One region of the Streptomyces sp. NPDC006430 genome, then DNA from elsewhere that is predicted to be linked to it. Evidence: riboswitches for the same ligand, from Rfam matches in the RefSeq annotation. Region 1 holds a riboswitch; each other region holds the start of a gene.
The links. A riboswitch is a leader RNA that binds a small molecule or an ion and turns the genes downstream of it on or off. The one in region 1 is predicted to bind thiamine pyrophosphate.

Region 2: linked by a shared signal. The riboswitch ahead of ABZZ20_RS32165 (thiamine ABC transporter substrate-binding protein) and the one ahead of thiO (glycine oxidase ThiO) in region 1 are both predicted to bind thiamine pyrophosphate.
Region 3: linked by a shared signal. The riboswitch ahead of thiC (phosphomethylpyrimidine synthase ThiC) and the one ahead of thiO (glycine oxidase ThiO) in region 1 are both predicted to bind thiamine pyrophosphate.

What each region holds. Positions count from the first base shown of each region.
Region 1 covers NZ_JBEXQA010000006.1:244,773-247,032, reverse strand. The annotation lists gene ABZZ20_RS12450 (FAD-dependent oxidoreductase) at 1-646, opposite strand, end outside; TPP riboswitch at 739-851, shown strand; gene thiO (glycine oxidase ThiO) at 849-2,054, shown strand; gene thiS (sulfur carrier protein ThiS) at 2,051-2,251, shown strand; gene ABZZ20_RS12435 (thiazole synthase) at 2,257-2,260, shown strand, end outside.
Region 2 covers NZ_JBEXQA010000037.1:23,791-26,050, forward strand. The annotation lists gene ABZZ20_RS32165 (thiamine ABC transporter substrate-binding protein) at 1-1,050, opposite strand, end outside; TPP riboswitch at 1,136-1,244, opposite strand; gene rlmN (23S rRNA (adenine(2503)-C(2))-methyltransferase RlmN) at 1,303-2,260, opposite strand, start outside.
Region 3 covers NZ_JBEXQA010000009.1:63,843-66,102, reverse strand. The annotation lists gene thiC (phosphomethylpyrimidine synthase ThiC) at 1-1,328, opposite strand, end outside; TPP riboswitch at 1,323-1,468, opposite strand; gene ABZZ20_RS15885 (YibE/F family protein) at 1,508-2,260, shown strand, end outside.

The DNA.
Region 1 (2,260 bases):
CTGGCTCCACCGAGGCCACCTTGGCGCCGGTCAGCAGGGCTGCCCCGGCCTCCTCGTACCACTGCGCCATGGGGGCCGCGACCTCCGCCGGCAGCGCCCCGGCCAGCACCCGGTCCGCCGCCTCGACCACGGTCACCGCGCAGCCCGCCTCCCGGGCCGCGGTGGCGAACTCCGCGCCGATCCACCCCGCCCCCACGACCACGGTCGCCGGCGCCTCGGCCAGCACCGGTCGCAGCCGGGCCGCGTCGTCCAGCGTGCGCAGCAGGTGCACGCCGGGGACGCCTTCGGCCCCGGGCAGGGTCAGGGGTTCGGCTCCCGTCGCCAGCACGAGGACCTCGTAGGGGACCGGCCCGGCCTCGGTGTCGAGCTCGCGCTCGGCGGCCCGCAGCCCGGTGACCTCGACACCGAGGCGGAGCTCGATGTCCAGCCCTTCGAAGTCCACGTCGAAGGCGGAGTCCTCGGCCTTGCCGAGCAGGACCGCTTTCGACAGCGGAGGCCGGTCGTAGGGTTGATGGGGCTCGGCGCCCAACAGGGTCACGGGGCCGCTCCACCCCTGCTCACGAAGGGCGACCGCGGTCTGCACCCCGGCCATTCCGGCGCCGACGATGACGACGCCGCTCTGTGTCTGTTCCGTCTGCTCGCTCACGCCACCCACCCTAGCGATCTGACAGTACGTCAGGAATAGCGGCCCGGGGAGGCAGCCTTACCCGGGGCCGGCACCGGGGTTAACCTGGCTGCCGTACCTATCGCGGGAGTCCGGACGCACCGGGCTGAGAGGGAGGCTGGACGGCCTCCGACCGTACGAACCTGATCCGGGTCATGCCGGCGAAGGGAGGGGCTGGACGCCCATGCATTCATCTCGGAAGGGATCCGACACAGGACCCACCGCGGGACCCACCGCGGGATCCGACGTCCTCGTCATCGGGGGCGGGATCATCGGACTGGTCACGGCCTGGCGGGCGGCGCAGCGCGGGCTGCGGACCGTGCTCGCCGATCCGGCGCCCGGGGGCGGCGCCGCCCAGGTGGCGGCCGGCATGCTCGCCGCCGTCTCCGAGCTGCACTACGGCGAGGAGGCCCTGTTGGGCCTGGGCCTCGCCTCCGCCGCCCGCTACCCGGAGTTCGCCGCCGAGCTGGCCGACGCCAGCGGCGGGACGGACATCGGCTACCGCGCCTGCGGCACCCTCGCGGTCGCCCTCGACGCGGACGACCGGCTCCACCTGCGCGAGCTGCACGCCCTGCAACGCCGTTGCGGGCTGGAGTCCGAGTGGCTCACCGGCCGCGAGTGCCGCCGCCTGGAGCCGATGCTGGCCCCCGGCGTGCGCGGCGGCCTGCGCGTGGACGGCGACCACCAGGTCGATCCGCGCCGCCTGGCAGCCGCGTTGCTGGCCGCCTGCGAGGGCGCCGGCGTGGAGATCCGACGGGCGGGCGCGGAGCGGCTGCTCGTGACCGCCGACCGGGCCGTCGGCGCGCTGCTCGACGACGGTACGCAGCTGCGCGCCGACCAGGTGGTCCTGGCGGCCGGCTCGCTCAGCGGCAAGCTGGCCGGAGTACCGGCCCACGCGCTGCCTCCCGTACGGCCGGTGAAGGGGCAGGTGCTCCGGCTCGCGGTGCCGGCGGCGTACGCGCCGTTCCTGTCGCGGACGGTACGGGCGGTCGTGCGCGGCAGCCACGTGTACCTGGTGCCGCGCGAGAACGGCGAGCTGGTCATCGGCGCCACCAGCGAGGAACTCGGCTGGGACACCACGGTCACCGCGGGCGGGGTGTACGAACTGCTCCGCGACGCACACGAGTTGGTGCCCGGCATCACCGAACTGGCGCTGACCGAGACCCGGGCCGGACTGCGGCCCGGTTCCCCGGACAACGCCCCGCTGCTCGGCCCGACCGACCTGCCCGGCCTGCACGTGGCCACCGGGCACTACCGCAACGGGGTGCTGCTGACCCCGCTCACCGGCGATGTGATGGCGGACCTGCTGACCACCGGCAGCCTGCCGGAGATCGCCCGCCCGTTCACCCCGCGCCGCTTCTGCCCCGCACGTCAGGAGTCCTACGCATGACCATCTCCGTCAACGGCGAGCCGCGCGAGGTCGCGGCCGGCACCACCCTCGACGCGGTGGTCGCCACCCTGACCGCGGCACCGTCCGGCGTCGCGGCCGCACTCAACGAGGCCGTGGTGCCGCGCGGGCAGTGGTCGCTCACGCCGGTGGGCGAGGGCGACCGCGTCGAGGTCCTCACCGCTGTGCAGGGGGGTTGAACGCGATGG
Region 2 (2,260 bases), on a different contig from region 1:
GGCGATGGTCTGCGGAGCCACGTCCTCGGGCTTCTCGATGACCACGCCGTGCTTCGTGAACAGCTCCGGCAGCTTCGCGTCCTTGACCACCGGGTTCACGAACATCTGGAGCGGCATGTCCTCCTGGAACTTCTTGCTCACCAGGAAGTCGAGGAGCGCCTTGCCGCCCTCCTCGTTCTTCGCTCCCTTGAGCAGGCCCGCGAACTCGACCTGGCGGAAGCAGGTACCGGTGGAGACGCCCGTGGGGGCCTCGGCCGGCTGCGGCTCGCCGTACAGGACCTCGACCGGCGGGCTGGAGGCGTAGGAGACGACCAGCGGACGGTCGCCCTTGGCCTTCTTGCCGCCCGCGGAACCGGAGAAGCGCTCGTTGTAGGCCTGCTCCCAGCCGTCCACGACCTCCACGCCGTTGGCCTTGAGCTTGCTCCAGTAGTCCTTCCAACCCTCCTCGCCGTACTTGCCGACGGAGGCGAGCAGGAATCCGAGTCCGGGCGAGGAGGTCGCCGCGTTCTCGGTGACCAGCAGGTTCTTGTACTCCGGCTTGATCAGGTCATCCAGCGTCTGCGGCGGGGCCAGCTTCTTTTCGGCGAAGTACGCCTTGTCGTAGTTCACGCAGATGTCGCCGGAGTCGATCGGGGTGACCCGATGCTCCTTGTCGAGCACGTACTCGGGCTTCACCTCGGCCAGGCCCTTGGCCTCGTACGGGGTGAAGATGCCGTTGTCGAGGGCGCGCGAGAGCAGCGTGTTGTCCACACCGAAGAAGACGTCGCCGCGCGGGGAGCCCTTGGTGAGGATTTCCTGGTTGAGGGCGGCGCCCGCGTCCCCGGACTTGAGGACCTTGACGGTGTAGCCGCTCTGCTGCTCGAACTCCTTGAGGACCGTGTCGGTCACGTTGAAGGAGTCGTGGGAGACGAGCGTGACCGTCTTGGGCTTCGGCCCTCCGCTCTCGGCGTCGGCGGACTTGTCCGGGCTCCCGCCGCCGCAGGCGCTGAGCGTGGTGACGCCGAGCGCGGCCGCGAGCGCTGCGCCCGCGAACTTCCTGGTGGTGCTCACTGGTGAATTCCTCCTGGGATGACCAGGAGAAGACGCGGCCCTGCCCGGCGCTCAGTGCGAGCGGTCGCCGGGCAGGGCGCAACAGCTTGAGTGGTGACCGAACTTCCTACCCCGAATGACCGGGGCGAGGTTCAGAGGGTCTGCAGCTACGGTTGCCGCACTCTCAGCGCTGTGGCGCTCCCCTGTCGGAATATGCAATTGGTTCGGCCACAGGGTACCCCGTGGCCGAACGGAGGCGGAGAACAGCGGAAGCTAGCGCTCCGAAGCGGCCAGCTGGCCGCACGCGCCGTCGATCTCCTGACCGCGGGTGTCACGTACGGTCACCGGCACGCCGTGGCGGGCGATGGCTTCCACGAAGGCCCGCTCGTCCTCCGGACGCGAGGCGGTCCACTTCGAGCCCGGCGTCGGGTTCAGCGGGATCAGGTTGACGTGGACGCGCTTGCCCTTCAGCAGCCGACCGAGGAGGTCGCCCCGCCAGGCCTGGTCGTTGATGTCGCGGATCAGGGCGTACTCGATCGAGATGCGACGACCGGACTTCTCGGCGTACTCCCAGGCCGCGTCGAGGACCTCGCGGACCTTCCAGCGGGTGTTCACCGGGACGAGGGTGTCGCGCAGCTCGTCGTCCGGGGCGTGCAGCGAGACCGCGAGGCGACACTTGAAGCCCTCGTCGGCGAACCGCAGCATCGCCGGCACCAGGCCGACGGTGGACACGGTGATGCCACGCTGCGACAGGCCCAGGCCGTCGGGCTCGGGGTCGGTGAGGCGACGGATGGCACCGACGACCCGCTTGTAGTTGGCGAGCGGCTCGCCCATGCCCATGAAGACGATGTTGGACAGCCGGGCCGGGCCGCCCGGGACCTCGCCGTCGCGCAGTGCACGCATGCCGTCGACGATCTGGTGGACGATCTCGGCGGTGGACAGGTTGCGGTCCAGACCGGCCTGGCCGGTGGCGCAGAACGGGCAGTTCATACCGCAGCCGGCCTGCGAGGAGATGCACATGGTGACCCGGTCGGGGTAGCGCATCAGCACGGACTCGACGAGCGTGCCGTCGTGCAGCTTCCACAGGGTCTTGCGGGTGGTGTCGTCGTCGCAGGAGATGTGCCGGACGACGTTCATCAGCTCGGGCAGCAGCTCCTGCTGGAGCTTCTCGCGGGAACCCGCGGGAATGTCCGTCCACTGCGCCGGGTCGTGCGCGTAGCGGGCGAAGTAG
Region 3 (2,260 bases), on a different contig from region 1:
GCGCCGATGCCGGAGGTGATGTGGTCGTACGCCGGGGCGACGTCCGTGGTCAGCGGGCCGAGCGTGTAGAACGGCGCCTCCTCGCAGATCTCCTGCTGGAGGTCGATGTTCTCCTTGATCTTGTGCATCGGGACGTGTCCCGGGCCCTCGATCATGGTCTGCACGTTGTGCCGCTTGGCGATCGTATTCAGCTCGCCCAGCGTCTTCAGCTCCGCGAACTGGGCCGCGTCGTTAGCGTCCGCGATCGAGCCGGGGCGCAGGCCGTCCCCGAGCGAGTACGTGACGTCGTACGCCGCGAGGATCTCGCAGAGCTCCTCGAAGTTCGTGTAGAGGAAGTTCTCCTTGTGGTGCGCCAGGCACCACGCCGCCATGATCGAGCCGCCACGCGAGACGATGCCGGTCTTACGGCGGGCGGTCAGCGGCACGTACGGCAGCAGCACGCCGGCGTGGACCGTCATGTAGTCGACGCCCTGCTCGGCCTGCTCGATGACCGTGTCCTTGTAGATCTCCCACGTCAGGTCCTCGGCGCGGCCGTCGACCTTCTCGAGTGCCTGGTACAGCGGCACGGTGCCGATCGGCACCGGGGAGTTGCGCAGCACCCATTCGCGGGTGGTGTGGATGTTGCGGCCGGTCGAGAGGTCCATGACCGTGTCGGCGCCCCACTTGGTCGCCCACGTCATCTTCTCGACCTCCTCCTCGATGGAGGAGGTGACGGCAGAGTTGCCGATGTTGGCGTTGACCTTCACCAGGAACCGCTTGCCGATGATCATCGGCTCGATCTCCGGGTGGTTCACGTTCGCCGGGAGCACCGCACGACCTGCGGCGATCTCTTCGCGTACGACCTCGGGGGAGACGTTCTCGCGGATCGCGACGTACTCCATCTCCGGGGTGATCTCCCCACGGCGGGCGTACGCGAGCTGCGTGACGGCGGCACCGCCACGCCCGCGGCGGGGCTGGCGGGGACGGCCCGGGAAGACCGCGTCGAGGTTCTTGAGGCCACCGCGCGGCGAGGTGTGCTTGATGCCGTCGTCCTCGGGGCGCACGGGACGGCCCGCGTACTCCTCGGTGTCACCTCGGCCGATGATCCAGTTCTCGCGCAGCGGCGGCAGGCCGCGGCGCACGTCGGTCTCGATCTGTGGGTCGGTGTACGGGCCGGACGTGTCGTACAGCGTCACGTCCTTGCCGTTGGTGAGGTGGACCTGGCGGACCGGCACCCGGATGTCGGGGCGCGAGCCCGCCACGTAGCCCTTGTGCCAGCCCGGCTGGCGCTCGGTCTGGCCGTCGGCGTCCTGGCTGACGGCAGGCGTGCGTGCGTCCTGAATGGTCATGAGACCTGATCTCCCTACGCCGGCATTACCCGGTAACAGGTTCGGCGGTCGACGCAGCCTCGTCCCGTACGCATGCGTGCCGCGCGTACGGTGATCAGCGCCCTCTCAGCCCGGTGCTCCGAGCTCCCGCGTTGTGCAAAGGTGACCCCACGCTAGCGTCATCTGTGGCGTGCTGAACAGTGGGCCCCCTCATCTCTTGCGATGATCTGCCGGTGACGTCTTCGCCGCAGCCCACCACCGAGCCCATCGAGCCCACGGGTCGCTCTGACCACGCGCAGACGGACCCCGGGCACGACCACGGCCCATCCCACGGCCACTCCCACGGCGGTCATTCGCACGGCCACGGCCACGGCCACGGGCCGGCGGCACCCGTCTCGAAGCACCTGCGCAAGGTCATCGCGGCCGTGCTGATCCCCTTCGCCGTCGCCGTCTTCGTCGGCATGGCGCTGCTCTGGCCGGGCGGCGCGCCCGCCCACGAGCGCTCCGGAGTGGGCTTCGACCGCCAGACGCAGCAGGGCCGCGTCGTCGCGGTCGAACGGGTCGACTGCAAATCCGTGAACGCCTCGCAGGTGCCGCCCACCGGCAACACGTCGACCCCGGAGGGCCGCGAGGCCCAGGCTGCGCAGACCGGTGAGTGCAAGAAGGCCACCATCGAGGTCAGCACCGGGTCAGACAAGGGCCGCACCTTCTTCGAGATCGTCCAGCCGGGCGCACCTCGGCAGTTGGCCGACGGCCAGGAGGTGGTCGTCGCGTACGCACCGGACGCGCCCCGGGACCTCCAGTACTCCGTGATCGACGTGAACCGCAAACTGCCCCTGGCGCTCCTCGCAGCCGTCTTCGCGGTGGCGGTGGTCGTCGTCGGCCGCATGCGCGGTGTGTTCGCGCTGATCGCGCTGGTCGTCAGCTTCGGCGTACTGACGCTCTTCATCCTC